Regions from separate parts of the Rhodoferax sp. SPJ21 genome, predicted to be linked through region 3. Evidence: predicted binding sites of a transcription regulator. Region 3 holds the regulator's gene; each other region holds the start of a gene.
The links. The regulator LexA, encoded in region 3, represses DNA repair genes until DNA is damaged. The targets are predictions, from matches to a motif close to ACTGTATNNNNATACAGT.
Positions count from the first base shown of each region.

Region 1: the regulator LexA is predicted to act here: its motif matches at 1,731-1,748, upstream of recA (recombinase RecA).
Region 2: the regulator LexA is predicted to act here: its motif matches at 2,738-2,755, upstream of imuA (translesion DNA synthesis-associated protein ImuA).

Region 1 covers NZ_JBYZMO010000002.1:544,493-549,510, forward strand. The annotation lists gene recX (recombination regulator RecX) at 42-506, opposite strand; gene recA (recombinase RecA) at 561-1,664, opposite strand; gene AC4BBN_RS10355 (MarR family winged helix-turn-helix transcriptional regulator) at 1,813-2,286, shown strand; gene AC4BBN_RS10360 (response regulator) at 2,438-3,112, shown strand; gene fusA (elongation factor G) at 3,529-5,018, shown strand, end outside.
Region 2 covers NZ_JBYZMO010000005.1:77,172-82,189, reverse strand. The annotation lists gene AC4BBN_RS21380 (error-prone DNA polymerase) at 1-698, opposite strand, end outside; gene AC4BBN_RS21375 (Y-family DNA polymerase) at 691-2,046, opposite strand; gene imuA (translesion DNA synthesis-associated protein ImuA) at 2,006-2,719, opposite strand; gene AC4BBN_RS21365 (SulP family inorganic anion transporter) at 2,849-4,504, shown strand; gene dnaE (DNA polymerase III subunit alpha) at 4,562-5,018, opposite strand, start outside.
Region 3 covers NZ_JBYZMO010000003.1:400,340-405,357, reverse strand. The annotation lists gene AC4BBN_RS17190 (hypothetical protein) at 1-139, shown strand, start outside; gene AC4BBN_RS17185 (D-2-hydroxyacid dehydrogenase family protein) at 249-1,256, opposite strand; gene AC4BBN_RS17180 (hypothetical protein) at 1,341-1,679, opposite strand; gene lexA (transcriptional repressor LexA) at 1,766-2,443, opposite strand; gene AC4BBN_RS17170 (asparaginase) at 2,542-3,564, shown strand; gene adk (adenylate kinase) at 3,616-4,272, opposite strand; gene kdsB (3-deoxy-manno-octulosonate cytidylyltransferase) at 4,364-5,018, opposite strand, start outside.

The sequences.
Region 1 (5,018 bases), on a different contig from region 3:
ATTATCTGCGCTAGCGGCCTAAAAAGCTTGTAGTCCTGTTCTCAGCAATCGTCGTCGCTGCCGGCCACCACGCGCCGCACGGCATCCGATGAAAAGCCCCGCGCCAGCAAAAAGCGCTGCTGCTTGGCACGCGCCGCAGCATCCACCGGCGGACTGCCAAACTTCTTGCGCCAGACTTCGCGGGCACGGTCCAGCTCTGTGGCCTGCAAGCCAGCTACCGCATCCAACACAGCTGACGGGTCCAGGCCCTTGCTTTGCAGCTCCAGGCGGATGCGCGAGGCACCCAGCTTGCCAGCGCGCCGGTACAGCACCGAGTCCAGCACGCGCTGCTCGTTGATGAAGCCCTTGGCCTGCAGCTCATCCAGCGCCTGGGCCAGCTCACCCGGGGTTTCTTCAAACACTGCCAGCTTGCGCTCCAGCTCTACCCGCGAGTGCTCGCGGCCGCTGAGCAGGCGCAGGGCGCGGCCCTTGAGACTGATAGGTGTGGTGGCCGATAGAAACGCCATTTGCTATGCCTTTAATAGCTGCTAGCGCAGGTAATATATACGCTAGCAGGCTCTTTATGCCTCGGCCTTGGTCTTCTTGCCCTCTTTCACTTCCTTGGCTTCTTCTGCCACGGGGACCAGAGGGATGCCCAGAGATTCGCGCACCTTGTTCTCGATTTCGATCGACAGGCCGGGGTTCTCGCGCAGGAATTCGCGGGCGTTGTCGCGGCCTTGGCCGATTTTTTCGCCGTTGTAGGCATACCAGGCGCCAGACTTTTCGATGATCTTGGCTTCGACGCCCATGTCGATGATTTCGCCATGGCGGCTGATGCCTTCGCCGAACAAGATGTCGAACTCGGCCGTCTTGAACGGGGGCGCAACCTTGTTCTTCACCACCTTGACCTTGGTTTCGTTGCCGATGGAGTCGTCGCCCTTCTTGATGGTGCCAGTGCGGCGGATGTCCAGGCGCACCGAGGCGTAGAACTTCAGCGCATTGCCGCCGGTGGTGGTTTCGGGCGAGCCGAACATCACGCCGATCTTCATGCGGATCTGGTTGATGAAGATGACCATGCAGTTGGCCTTCTTGATGGTGGCAGTCAGCTTGCGCAGCGCCTGGCTCATCAAACGGGCTTGCAGGCCGGGCAGGCTGTCGCCCATTTCGCCTTCCAGCTCGGCCTTGGGCGTGAGCGCCGCCACCGAGTCCACCACGATCAAATCGATGGCACCGGAGCGCACCAGCGAATCGACGATTTCCAGGGCCTGCTCGCCGGTGTCGGGCTGGCTGATCAGCATTTCCTGCAGGTTCACGCCCAGGTTTTGCGCGTACTGGGTGTCGAGTGCGTGCTCGGCATCGACGAAGGCGCAGGTGCCGCCCAGTTTTTGCATCTCGGCAATCACTTGCAGGGTCAGCGTGGTCTTGCCGCTGGACTCAGGGCCGTAGATTTCAATGACCCGGCCGCGTGGCAGGCCGCCGACGCCCAGCGCCACGTCCAGACCCAGCGAGCCGGTGGAAACCACCTGGATGTCCTCAATTACCTCGCCCTCGCCCAGGCGCATGATGGTGCCCTTGCCGAACTGCTTTTCGATCTGCGCCAAAGCGGCTTGCAGGGCTTTGGCTTTTTCAGCCAGGGCAGCGGGGGTGGGGGCGACAGCGGGAGCGCGGGCAGCGGTGGGGTTCATGGCGGTGTCTTTCAAAATCAAGGGGTCAAGAATTTGTGGGCCTGCATGGCCTGCTATTAACAACAGGCTGGATGCTTGAACAGTAGTTTAAAGCGCAGTTTTAAACCTGCAAAGCATATTTTTGGTCAGTTTGCCTTACTATTAATCCATGGCTGCTAACATAATAGACCCCGCTTGGCGGGAAACACATTTGGGTCGGCGGCTGGACGCTGCCCTGCGCCAGTTCGACGCGCGCGTGCTGGAGCTGATGGCGCGCAATATCGAGGTACCGCTTGCCCTGGGCAACCTGGCAGCCCGTGCGCAAGTGGGCGCCGCTCATATCCACATCACCAGGCACCTGCCGCTGCAGGGCGCGCGCCTGACCGAGCTAGCCGCCCAGGCCGGCATGAGCAAACAGGCCATGGGCGACCTGGTGGACCAGTGCGCCGCCTGGGGCATGGTGGCGCGCGAACCCGACCCGCTGGACGCCCGCGCCCGCCGCGTGGTGTTCACCGCCACCGGCCTGGCCTGGCTACAGGCCTACCGCGACGCCGTGGCCCAGACGGAAGACGAATTCCGCGCTGCCGTGGGCCAGGACGTAGCGACCGTGGTATCGCTGGGCCTAGAGGCCTACGCGGCCTAAACATAGGCACACCCCCAGGCTGCGCGCACTGTGTGTCGCTCCGCCACCCCCCTTGCAGGGGGCGATACCAACGGTCCGGCAAAGCCGGCCCCGTGGTATCCCTGAGACAAGCCATTGGGTACAAAATGGAGGGGTTCAGGAGACAAAAAAAATGCGCATTCTGATTGCGGAAGACGACCAGGTATTGGCCGATGGCCTGTTGCGTGCGCTGCGGGCCTCAGGGGCTGCTGTAGACCATGTTTCCAGTGGCAGCGAAGCCGACGCCGCACTGATGACCAACCGCGAGTTCGATCTGCTGATCCTGGACCTGGGCCTGCCCAAGATGCATGGGCTGGAGGTACTGAAGCGGCTGCGCGCCCGGGGCTCCTCGCTGCCGGTGCTGATACTGACGGCCGCCGACAGCGTGGAAGAACGCGTCAAGGGCCTGGACTACGGGGCCGACGACTACATGGCCAAACCGTTTTCGCTGCAGGAGCTGGAGGCCCGGGTGCGTGCCCTGGCGCGGCGCGGCGCAGGTGGCGCCAGCAGCAGCATCCAGCACGGCCCGCTGGTCTACGACCACGCAGGGCGCATGGCCACCATCGACGGTAAGCTGGTCGAGCTGTCTGCCCGCGAACTGGGCCTGCTGGAGGTGCTGCTGCAGCGCGCCGGCCGCCTGGTCAGCAAGGAGCAGCTGATCGAGCGCCTTTGCGAATGGGGCGAAGAGGTCAGCGTCAACGCCATCGAGGTCTACATCTACCGGCTGCGCAAGAAGATAGAGAAAGGCCCGATCCGCATCGCCACCGTGCGCGGTCTGGGCTACTGCCTGGAAAAGATCGCGCCTTGAATGTTACATAGCACATTGCTATTGAAACATAAGCGCCCAAAGACAAAACCTACAGAAAATTTTATAATTGCGACCATGCACATGAGCACCCAAGCTTTGATCCTCTAAACGCCTTCCGATTTTTCGGAGGGCTTATGCGCCTTGCCGGAACCCACACAACCCCGGCAATTTGCGCGGGGTTTTTTGTTTTCTGGGCCTGTGTTTTTTAAGAAAGTTTCTATGCGTACCTTTGACAAGCTGATCGCCACAATTCATCCGCACCAGTGGATGGTGGGCTTGCGCTCGTCCATTGGTGCCATCGCATCTGCGCAAGACATAAACCGCTAGCTGCGGGATTTTTTCAAGGTTGGGAAACAACCGTTGAAAACCCTGGCCAGCGACAAGCGGGCCAGGGTTTTGTCTTTAAGGAACATCGTATGACTACGAACACACATGCGCGACAACTTCGCAACATCGGCATCATCGCCCACGTAGACGCTGGCAAGACCACCGTCAGCGAGCGGGTGCTGTTCACCACCGGTGAAATCCACCGTACCGGTGAAGTACACGACGGAAACGCCACCATGGACTACGACCCGCAGGAGCGGGCGCGCGGCATCACCATCAACAGCGCAGCCACCACCGTGGCCTGGCGCGGCCACCAGATCAACCTGATCGACACGCCCGGCCACATCGACTTCAACATCGAGGTGAGCCGCTCGCTGCGCGTGCTCGACGGCGCGGTCGTGGTGTTCGACGGCGTGGCCGGCGTAGAGCCTCAAACCGAAACCAACTGGCGCCTGGCCGACCAATACCATGTGCCGCGTATTGCGCTGGTCAACAAGCTGGACCGCACCGGCGCGGATTTCGCGCGCGTGGTGGCGATGATGGCCGAACGCCTGGGCGTCAAACCCCTGGTGCTACAGCTGCCCATCGGCACAGAAGCCGAGTTCAGCGGCGTGGTCGATCTGCTGACCCAGCAAGCCCTCTATTGGCCGCCCAATGCCCAAGGCAAACCGACGCTGCAACGCGGCCCCGTGCCCGCCTACATGCAGGCCGCCGTGGAGGCTGCGCGCCGCACGCTGGTAGAGACCGCCGTGGAGCAAAACGACGCGCTGCTGACCGCCTATCTGAACGGTGAAGAACTGTCGGAAGCGCAGCTGCGCGCATGTATCCGCCAGGGCACACTGGCCGGCGCCTTCGTGCCCGTGCTGGGCGGCGCCGCGCTGAAGAACAAAGGCGTGGAACCGCTGCTGGATGCGGTGGTGGACTACCTGCCCGCGCCCGAAGACCGCAACAACGACCTGCCACCCGGTGACGGCTTTGCCGCGCTGGTGTTCAAGGTGGTGCACGACGAACATGGCACGCTGAGCTATCTACGCGTTTACCGTGGCGAAGCCCATGCGGGCAGCCAGGTACTGAACGCCAACACCGGCCAGCGCGAACGTTTGTCGCGCGTGGTGCAAATGCACGCGGACCGGCGTGAGGAGCTGGCGCTGGCGCAAGCCGGTGACATCGTGGCCGTGGCAGGGCTCAAAGGCAGCAAGACCGGTCACACGCTGAGCGACCCCGCGCAGCCCCTGGTGCTGGAGGAAATCCACGCGCCCGAACCTGTCATTTCGATGGCGGTGGAACCGCACTCGCGCGACGAGCAAAACAACTTCTCGCGCGGCCTGCACACGCTGGTGGACGAAGACCCCAGCCTGCGCCTGGGCCAGGACGCCGACACCGGCCAGACCCTGCTGTCCGGCGTGGGCGAGCTGCAGCTGGAGGTGACGCTGGAGAAGCTGCGCAGCCGCTTCGGCGTGACGGTGCACACCGGCCCGCCCCAGGTGGCCATGCGCGAGACCATTGCCCGTGCGGCCAACGTACGCTATCTGCACAAAAAGCAGAGCGGCGGCCCGGGCCAGTATGCGGAAGTGGCGCT
Region 2 (5,018 bases), on a different contig from region 3:
AGCGTAAAACCGCACTCCGCCATGGTGCGGCCCAGCCGGACTGCGGTGACCACGTCATGCAGGCGCTTGCGCGAACGCGCATGCATTAGCGCCCCGCTGGCCGCCACCAGACGCAGGCCGCTGCGCTGGCCGGCCTGCTGCAGCGTGTGTAGCCAGCGTGCATCGTCCATGCGCTGCAGCAGTTCCACCGCGATCCAGCTGCGCTGCGGAAACAGGCGCTGCAGCCATTCGGCGCGGGCGCTGATGGCGTCTATATGCGCCAGGCGCTGCGGTGCAAACAAGGCCAGGCAGTCGCTCAATGCGCCGGCGTGGGCCTCCCAATGCGCGGCATCCTGGCGGTAGGGGTCTTTTTCGGTGCGGCTACCGGCGCGGCACAGCGTTATCCACTCGCACAGCTGGCCGTAACCCCGCCGGTTGCGCGCCAGCAGTACCAAGGTGCCGCCGCCCTCCCCCTGCAGCGTGAACTCGGCACCGATCAGCAGATGCAGCGGCGTGCCGCGCGCCGCCACATGGGCCCGTACCACGCCCGCTACCGAGCATTCGTCGGTGATCGCCAAAGCCGTGTAGCCCAGCTTGAGGGCCCGCTCCACCAGCTCCTGGGGGTGCGAAGCCCCGCGCTGGAAGCTGAAGTTGCTCAGGCAGTGCAGTTCGGCATAACCCGGCAAGGCCGTGGGGCTGGAGGGGGCGCGGCTATCCATACACACCGTGCAAAAACCAGCCCATCGCACCGCGCTGTTGCAAGCGTTCGCGGTACACCCAGAGCAGGCCCGATACCGCGCTGTGGGCGATGAAATAGTCGCGCAAGGTCAGGTCGCCCCCGTGCCCGTCCCCCTGCACGTCCCACCAGCCGGCCTCGATACGCTCCGGCCCGGCCAGCAAGGTCAGAGGGCCCTGGTACACCGGCCGGTGGCCGTCCATGCCCAGCGGCAGCGGGCTGCGCAGTATCCAGGGCGGGTGCGAGGCCTGGGCCGGGTCCGGCGTGATCGACTTGCTGGCCAACGCCGTGCTGGCTGCAGCCCAGGTCTGCATGTGCTGTGGCCGGTGGTCGGCCACAGCCTGGGCGCGCAGCACCTGCTGCGGCCCGAGCCGGGCGGCCACGCGCTCGATGAACTGCTGCAGCGACTCGCCACGCACCTGGTCCCCGGGCAGCAGGCTCTGGCTGCCGACCTGCAGCCGCTCCACGCCCAGCGCCTCCAGCGTGATCGCCACCACCGGTGCGGCCAGCGGGGTGTGGGCCAGATGCTCGGCCAGCAGCTTGGCCAGGTGCGCGGTATCGCGGGTGGCCTCGGCGGTACGCACCTCCATGGACCCGGCCGCCGCCTCGCTGCGGCGCTGCATATCGTGCTCCCAGTGCAGGCGCACGCCGATGGCACCGCTTTGCCGCGCCAGCAGCCAGGCTTTCAGCTGCAGCAGCAGGCGCTGCACGCCAAACAGCATGCCCTGCGCGACCTCGATGCGGCCGCTGAACTCCAGCCGCAGACGGAACTGCTCGGGCAGCGCCACCCAGGGGTAGATTTCCGGCTTCAGTCCGTACGCGCGGTCCAGCGCATCCAGCACGCCAGCGCCAAAGCGCCGCGACACGCCTGCACGCGGCAGCGCCCGCACCTGGCCCAGGTTGCGACAACCCAGGCGCTGCAGGGTCGGCAAATGGCGGGCCAGCGCGGCCAGGCAGTGCAGCGGCAAACCGTCCAGCGTGCTCTGCAAGGTCTGCGGCTTGCAGCCCGCCAGCGGCACCGTTTGCTGCTTCAGCAATGCCAACGCACCCAGCGCAGTCGGTGCCACCGCCAGATGGCAGGGCTGCCACAGCGCCACTTGCTGCTGCACCGCACGCACCAGGTCGCGCTTGCCGTGGAACAGCCGCAGGCTGGCCTCTACCTCCAGCAGCACCGCCTGCTCCACCAGGCAGACGCGCGGGCTGAACTGCAGCATCGCCCAGGCCAGCGCCTGCAGCAGTGCGCCGGCGTCTGCGATCAGGTCCGGCACCACCTCCGCTTCGGCTTTCGCCTCAAGCGGTGATGGAAGGGGTGCGAGGGCGATCCACAACATGGAGCGGGGGGAAAGAAGGCACCGGCACCCGTGCCGGCTTCACCAACGCCGGCGGTAGCGCAGGCAGCAGCAACAAGGGGCGGTCCAGCGTAGGGCCACGGCGTTTCAGGATGCCGATCTCCAGCCGATGCCCGGGGGCACTGCCCATACGCAGGCGCAGCGGCGCTGGCGAAGACGCGTCTTGCGCCAGCAACGGACGGAACGCAAACACCAGCGGCGCCTGCGCCTGGTTGGCGCTTTGCGCGGCCATGTGCAGGCGCCGCAACTGGTCGGAGCGCGCATGGGCCAGCCAGACCAGCACCGCGCCCACATCGCGGCAGCGCAGCGCCTGCTCGGTGGCCCACAGCTGGTCTGCCGCGCGCTCGGCGTCTATGCGCAGCAGCGCATCCATGGCCAGGCCCTGGCAAGCCAGCGCCGGCATATTCGGCAGCAGCGGGCTACCCACCAGCACCACCGTGCCGGCCACCGCCCGCAGGGCCGGCAGCAGCAAGCGCCACTCATGCACGCCGTGCTGGGTCTGCAGGATTTCCGTCAGGGCACCGCAGGGCCAGCCACTGCCGGGCAAGGCCGCATCCAGCAACGCATGGCCGCTAGACACGGTGACTGTGGCGCCCAGGCTCAACTCGCTGGCGCGCCAGACGGTGTCGAGAAAGGGAACGGTGTTGCCGGGCATGGGGTAAATCTTTAAAATACTGGTTAAATATACAGTATTTTGAATGACCCAGCATCCGCATATATGCCCCTTCAAGCGGCTAGTGTGTAATGGCCACAGCTACCAAGAAAACCAACAAAGACATATCCGATGGACCCGCAAGAACACCAAACTCCAGACGACGCCAGCCCCTCACACCTGCGCAATGCCGTGGCGGGCCTGTCCGTGGCAGGGCTGCTGATCCCAGAAGCCATTGCCTACGCAGGCATTGCCGGCGTGGCGCCGCAGCACGCCATCGTCTCGAGCGTGGCCGGGCTGTTGGCCTATGCCGCCCTGGGCGGCAGCCGGTACGCCATCGTGTCGCCCACTTCTTCGTCGGCCACCATCCTGGCCGCAGCGGTTGCCACACTGGCGGCGGCGGGCTTCAACACCACCAGCGCGCTGATGTTGTCATCGGCCATGGTGCTGCTGGTAGGCGCATTGTTTGCACTGAGTGCAGCCGCCCGCATCGGCCACTTGGCGGCCTTCATCTCGCGGCCGGTGCTGCGCGGCTTTGCCTTTGGCCTGGCCGTCACCATCGTCATCAAGCAGCTGCCGCATATCGCGGGTGTGGCCGCGCATGGCACCACCGCCCCTCAGATTCTGTGGCAGCTGCTGCAGGACCTGCCGGCCTGGAACCCCTGGACGCTGGGCCTGGGCTGCGGGGCCTATGTCTGCCTGCAGCTGCTCAAACGCATCGCCTTGTTTCCCGCCGCGTTTGCCGTGATGCTGCTGGGAATGGCCGCTGCGGCGCTGCTGGACCTGCCGGCGCACGGCGTGCCCCTGGTGGGCGACATCGACATGGGCCACATCCATCTGGCCTGGCCGGCACTAGACCGCAACGCCTGGCTGCGGGTGGCCGAGCTGGCGGTGCCGCTGGTGGTGATTCTGTACGCCGAGTCCTGGGGTTCGATACGCACGCTGGCACTCAAGCACAACGACGCGGTGGAGCCCAACCGCGAGCTGGCGGCCCTGGGCGCGGCCAATCTGGCGTCCGGCATCTTCCAGGGCTTGCCGGTAGGGGCCGGATTCTCTGCCAGCGTCGCCAACGAGGATGCCGGAGCACAAGGCAAGTCCGCCGGACTGCTGGCCGCCCTGGTCATTTTTGTGCTGGTACTGCTGGCAGGCCCCTGGCTGGCCCTGCTGCCACAGCCGGTGCTGGCCGCAGTGGTGGTGTCGGCCCTGACGCATGCGCTCAACCCGCGCCCCTTGCTGACCCTGTGGCGCCTGGGACGGGACGAGGTGCTGGCCATTTGCGCCGTGCTGGCCGTCATCGCCCTGGGGGTGTTGCAAGGCATGATGCTGGCCGTGTTGCTGTCCATCGTGGCGGCCGTGCGGCGCTTTTCGCAAACGAGGGTCAGCGTGCTGGGCGAGCTGCCGGGAACGCACGACTTCATCGACGCGGCCCGCCACCCGGAGGCCCGGCTGCACCCCGGCGTACTGGTGGTGCGCCCCGAGGCCCCGCTGTTCTTTGCCAATGCCGAGCAGATCCTGGCCGAGGTGCGCAGACTGGCAGAAGCCCAGCCGGTGCCGCTGACCATTGTGCTCAGCCTGGAGGAAAGCACCGACCTGGACAGCACCGCCGTAGAGACCCTGGCCGAATTCCACGACTGGGCCCTGCGCACAGGCCACCACCTGCTACTAGCCCGGGTGAAAGAAAGCGTGCGCGAGTTGCTGCTGCGCGGGCCAGGCCCAAGCGCCAGCACCGTTTGCTTCTGGAGTGTGGCCGATGCGGTGCAGGCGGCTATAGACAAAAAAGGCCGCTAGCACAGGTAATACCTGCGGCAGCAGCTATTTATTCAATAGCAAAACACAGCAGGCGCCCTACTCCTCGTAGGCCACCACGGCCTGCGCTGCCTGCGCCAGGCACTGGGCCAGTGCCGCATCGGTGGGGAAAAAGCGGGCCTTGTCGCCCAGCAGCAGGTCGGCCACGGCCACGCCCTGCGGGGTTTGGCGCTGTACCGACAAGCGCACCGGCAGGCCATGCACCACGTCGCCCTGCTCGGTGGTTTCACGTACCGGCGGGAAGTCCTTCACCAGCTTGGCGATATCCAGGCCGGAGCCGGTGGCGTTGGGCGGCAGTTGCAGACGCAGGAACTTGGCGTAGCGGCAACGCGCGGTGGCCAGGCTCCAGGCTTCAGTAATGCTCATCTGCAAGCCACCGCCGCCGAAGCGGTCGGTTTGCACCTTGCCCATGGCGATGATGAGCTCGTCGTCCTTGAACAAATCTTTGTTGGCCTGCATCAGCGCATCGCTGACACGGGCGTCGATCATTGCGGAG
Region 3 (5,018 bases):
TGTGATCGACGATGAGCCCGCGCCTACGCTGCCACCGCCTTCGGTGGCACCGACTCCTGCTGCACCGAACAGCCATTTGCTGGAGTTCGATCTCTTTGATCCACAGGTCGAAGCCAAGATCGCGCCGAAGAACAAATAAGCCTATCGGATGGCGGACAAGAGCTTCAGTGCTCTTGCCCAGAAAAAAGGGCCTGACGCTATAAATCAAATAGCGTCAGGCCTTTTTTGATGGATGGGTGAGCTGCGGCTTAGCGGCGCACCTGCAAAGCACCGGGGTTGACGATATTGGTCGGCGTACCCTTGATGAAGTTCAGCACGTTGTCAAACGCGGCGTTGAAGTACATCTCATAGCTGTTTTGCTCCACATAGCCGATATGTGGCGTGCAGATGCAGTTCTCCAGCCGCAGCAGCGCGTGGCCCTGCAGAATTGGCTCGCTCTCAAATACGTCCACGGCGGCCATACCGGGGTGGCCCCGGTTCAGGCCGGCCAGCAGGGCATCGGGCTCGATCAGTTCGGCGCGCGAGGTGTTCACCAGCAGGGATGTAGGTTTCATGCGCGAAAGGTCTTCTAGCGTGACGATGCCCCGGGTTTCGTCGTTCAAACGCAGGTGCAGGGACAGCACGTCCGACTGCATGAACAGGTCTTCTTTACTCGACGTTACTTCCACGCCATCGGTCAGCGCGCGTGCGCGTGAAGTGTCGCGGCCCCAGACCAGCACCCGCATGCCAAATGCGCGTGCGTAGCCAGTGACGATCTGGCCAATGCGGCCATAGCCCCAAATACCCATGGTCTTGCCCTTGAGCAGGGTGCCCATGCCGAAATTGGGTGGCATGGAAGCGGTTTTCAGCCCTGACTGCTGCCAGACGCCGTGCTTCAGGTTGCTGATGTAGTTTGGTAGACGGCGGGTGGAGGCCATGATCAGTGCCCAGGTCAGCTCGGCTGGCGCTGTGGGTGAGCCCACACCTTCGGCCACAGCAATGCCGCGTTCGGTACAGGCGGCTACATCCACATGGGCGCCGATGCGGCCGGTTTGGGCAATCAGCTTCAGGCGTGGCAGCTTCTCGATCAGTTGGCGGTTGAGTTGCGTGCGCTCGCGGATCAGCACAATGATGTCGGCATCTTTGAGTCGGACGGAGAGCTGGCCCAGGCCTTTGACGGTGTTGGTGTAGACCTTGGCTGCATAGGGTTCCAGCTTGGTGGCGCAATCTAGTTTGCGCACCGCGTCTTGGTAGTCGTCGAGGATCACGATGTTCATCCCCGCATTGTGCCTTGGCGCAAAGACCATCCAGCATTGGCGGCCTGTCAAAGCCGGGCTGGTGAGGCCCTAAAAGCGGCGCTTTTACTGCAGCAGGGCACCCGCCCGAGGCGCGGCTTCCAGGGCGGCCAGGCGGTCCAGCTCGGCGCAGACATCGGCCATGCGACCAGAAATGCGCATGCGGCCTATGCCAGACTGCTGTGCGTCCATGACACGGAGTACGCGCAGTGGCCGCTGTGGTGCGGTTTGTGGATAGGCGGCAGGGCGCAGGGCACCTGTGGCGGTGTAGGGCGCGCAGGCATTGGTACGTGATGCCGCCCCGGTATATGGCATGCGCCGGGAGCTGCTGCTTGCAGTGAACCAGCCGACCAGGCCCTGGAACGAACCCAGCAGGTCAATAGACGAAAACGATGCGATTCCCATATGAAACTCCCTCAGCTTGTTTGGCGATGGACACGGAACAGGTTGGCGTGCGGAGCAGGGCTAACCTGGCAGACGATGCGGCTGAATCAGTTCAGCAAGGTATTACGTATCAGCCCCACGGCCAGGCCTTCGATAGCGAAGTTTTCACCTGGTGCGACCACGATGGTGGAGTAGTCGGGGTTTTCGGGTAGCAGCTCGATCAGTTCCTGGGTGCGGCGGAAGCGCTTGACGGTGACTTCATCGCCAAGGCGGGCAACGATGATCTGGCCGTTTTTGGCGTCGTTGGCAGACTGCACGGCGAGCAGGTCGCCGTCCAGGATGCCGATGTCGCGCATGGACATGCCGCGCACCTTGAGAAGGTAGTCGGGCTTGTAGCGGAACATGCTGCTTTCCACATGGTAGGTTTGGTCGATGTGTTCCTGCGCCAAAATCGGGGAGCCGGCAGCGACACGGCCAATCAGTGGCAGGGCTAATTGGCTGAGTGTGTGCTGGAAGCGTGATTCATTGATGGAGCGCAGAGTGTCGGTCTTGAGCCGGATGCCGCGGGAGGTGCCACTGACCAGTTCGATGGCGCCTTTGCGGGCCAGGGCCTGCAAATGTTCTTCGGCGGCATTGGCCGACTTGAAGCCAAGGGTGCTGGCGATTTCGGCCCGGGTGGGGGGGGCGCCGGTGCGGGCGATGGCGGACTGGATCAGGTCCAGAATCTGCTGCTGGCGGGCGGTGAGTTTGGCGGACAAGTTCGAGGTGAACGTGGGCAGATCCATGGGTGACTCCGGTACGTGGCGGTGTGGATAGCGGTTTAGATGGCTGTTTTAATATCCAGTACCTGTATTTTTAACCAGTTTTTGAAAGTTTGCAAGCCATGGCGGTAAATACAAACGCGGCGGGTTCCAGCCCGGCCAAGATCGTGGTGCTGGGCACTGGCGGCACGATTGCCGGCCGCGCCACCAGTGCCGGTGACAACATTGGTTACACCGCTGGCGAGGTGGGCGTGGAGCAGCTGCTGGGGCCGGTGGCGGCCTTCCAGGGCGCCGGTGTGGAGTTCGTGGCCGAGCAGGTGGCACAGGTGGACAGCAAGGACATGGGCTTTGCCCTGTGGCAGCAACTGGCACGGCGCTGCGCCTACTGGCTGGAGCAGGCTGACGTGGCAGGCATCGTCATCACCCACGGCACTGATACGCTGGAAGAGACGGCGTATTTTCTGCAGGCGGTGCTGCTGCCAGCCAAGCCGGTGGTGCTGACCTGCGCCATGCGCCCGGCCACCGCCTTGGTGCCGGATGGGCCGCAGAACCTGCTGGATGCCGTCGTGGTGGCGTCAACGCCAGGAGCCCATGGGGTGGTGGCCGTGTGCGCCGGCAACATCCACAGCGCGCTGGATGTGCAAAAGGTACATAGCTACAAGGTGGATGCGTTTTCTTCTGGCGATGCGGGCCTGGTTGGCTTGGTGGAAGAGGGGCAGGTGCGCCAGCTGCGGCCTTGGCCGACCGTACCTGAATTCCATGTAAAAAATAGGCCTGTAGCGCAGGCAGTATCTGCACAAGTAGCTATCAAAAATAGAGTGATGTCGGAATCGGCTTCTGAAGATTGGCCACGTGTCGAAATCGTCCTGAACTATGCAGGTGCCGGCGGCTTGGTGGTAGATGCCCTCGTGGCCCAGGGGGTGCGCGGCATCGTGGTTGCGGGTACCGGCAATGGCACTTTGCATGTGGACTTGCAGGCCGCCCTGCTGCGGGCCATGGAGGCAGGTGTAGCGGTGGTTCGGGCGACGCGCTGCGTGTTTGGCAGGGTACTGGCGACGCCCGCCGATGCTATTGCCGATGCGCAAGGCCTGTCTCCCGCGAAGGCGCGCATTGCGCTGATGTTGGCGTTGCTGGCCATCGTATGAAAAAAGGCCGCCAGGCATGCCTGGCGGCCTTTCGCAAAACTGCGTGGGGGCTCAGTTGGCCAGTGCGGCAAAAGCCCGTGCGGTGATTTCGTCCACGCTGCCGGTGCCGCTGATGGCGCGGTATTTAGGCGCCAGGCTGGGTTCGTTGCGGGCCCAGCTGGAGTAGTAATCCACCAGCGGACGCGTTTGGGCGCTGTACACCTCCAGGCGCTTGCGCACGGTTTCTTCCTTGTCGTCGTCGCGCTGGATCAGCGGTTCGCCGGTCACGTCGTCCTGGCCTTCGACCTTGGGCGGGTTGAACTTGACGTGGTAGGTGCGGCCCGATGCAGGGTGCGAGCGGCGGCCACTCATGCGTTCGATGATGGCGTCAAACGGCACATCGATTTCCAGCACGTAGTCCAGCTTCACGCCGGCGGCCTTCATGGCGTCCGCCTGGGGCAGGGTGCGGGGGAAGCCGTCGAACAGGCAGCCGTTGGCGCAATCGGGCTGGGCCAGGCGTTCTTTCACCAAATTGATGATCAGGTCGTCGCTGACCAGGCCGCCGGACTTCATGACCGCATCGGCTTGCTGGCCCAGGGGGGTGCCTGCCTTGACGGCTGCGCGCAGCATGTCGCCGGTAGAGATTTGTGGGATGCCGTATTTTTGGCAGATAAAAGTTGCTTGCGTGCCTTTGCCGGCACCGGGTGCACCCAACAAAATTAGTCTCATGGAAGTTCCTCGGAGTATTTAAAACCACGTGGCGCTGCTGGCCACACGGGGTGGCCGCAACGCTTCATTGCGCTGGAGGATACCAGAGGCTTCAGTACAGTTTGCTTACGCGTTCCAGGTCGTCTGGCGTGTCCACGCCTGCGCCGGGCGCATGGGCTGTCACATGGACCGCAATACGGTGGCCGTGCCACATGGCGCGCAGCTGTTCAAGGGCTTCGGTGACCTCGATCGGGGCCTGCGGCAGGGTTGGAAACAGCCTCAAAAATCCTACCCGGTAGGCGTAGATGCCGATGTGGCGCAGCGGTGCCGGGTCGGGCAGGGCGGTGAAGCTGCGCTCTGCCGTGGCACCGTCACGCCACCAGGCGATGGGTGCGCGGCTGAAATACAGCGCGTGCTGCTGGGCGTCCAGCACCACCTTGACCACATTCGGGTTGCAGAAGTCTGCCAGGCTGGTGATGGCATGGGCGGCAGTGCCCATGCTGGCCTGGGGGCGCTGCTGCAGCAAGGCGCCGACTTCGTTGATCAGCGCCGGGTCGATCAGCGGCTCATCGCCCTGTACGTTGACCACGATGGCGTCGTCGGTCAGGCCGAGCAGTTCGCAAGCTTCGGCCAGGCGGTCGCTGCCGGAAGGGTGGTCGTCGCGGGTCAGGATGGCTTCCACGCCATGGGCCTGGCAGGCGGCTAAGATGGCTGGGCTGTCGCAGGCCACCACGGTGCGTTGGGCCTGGGACTGCATGGCGCGCTGT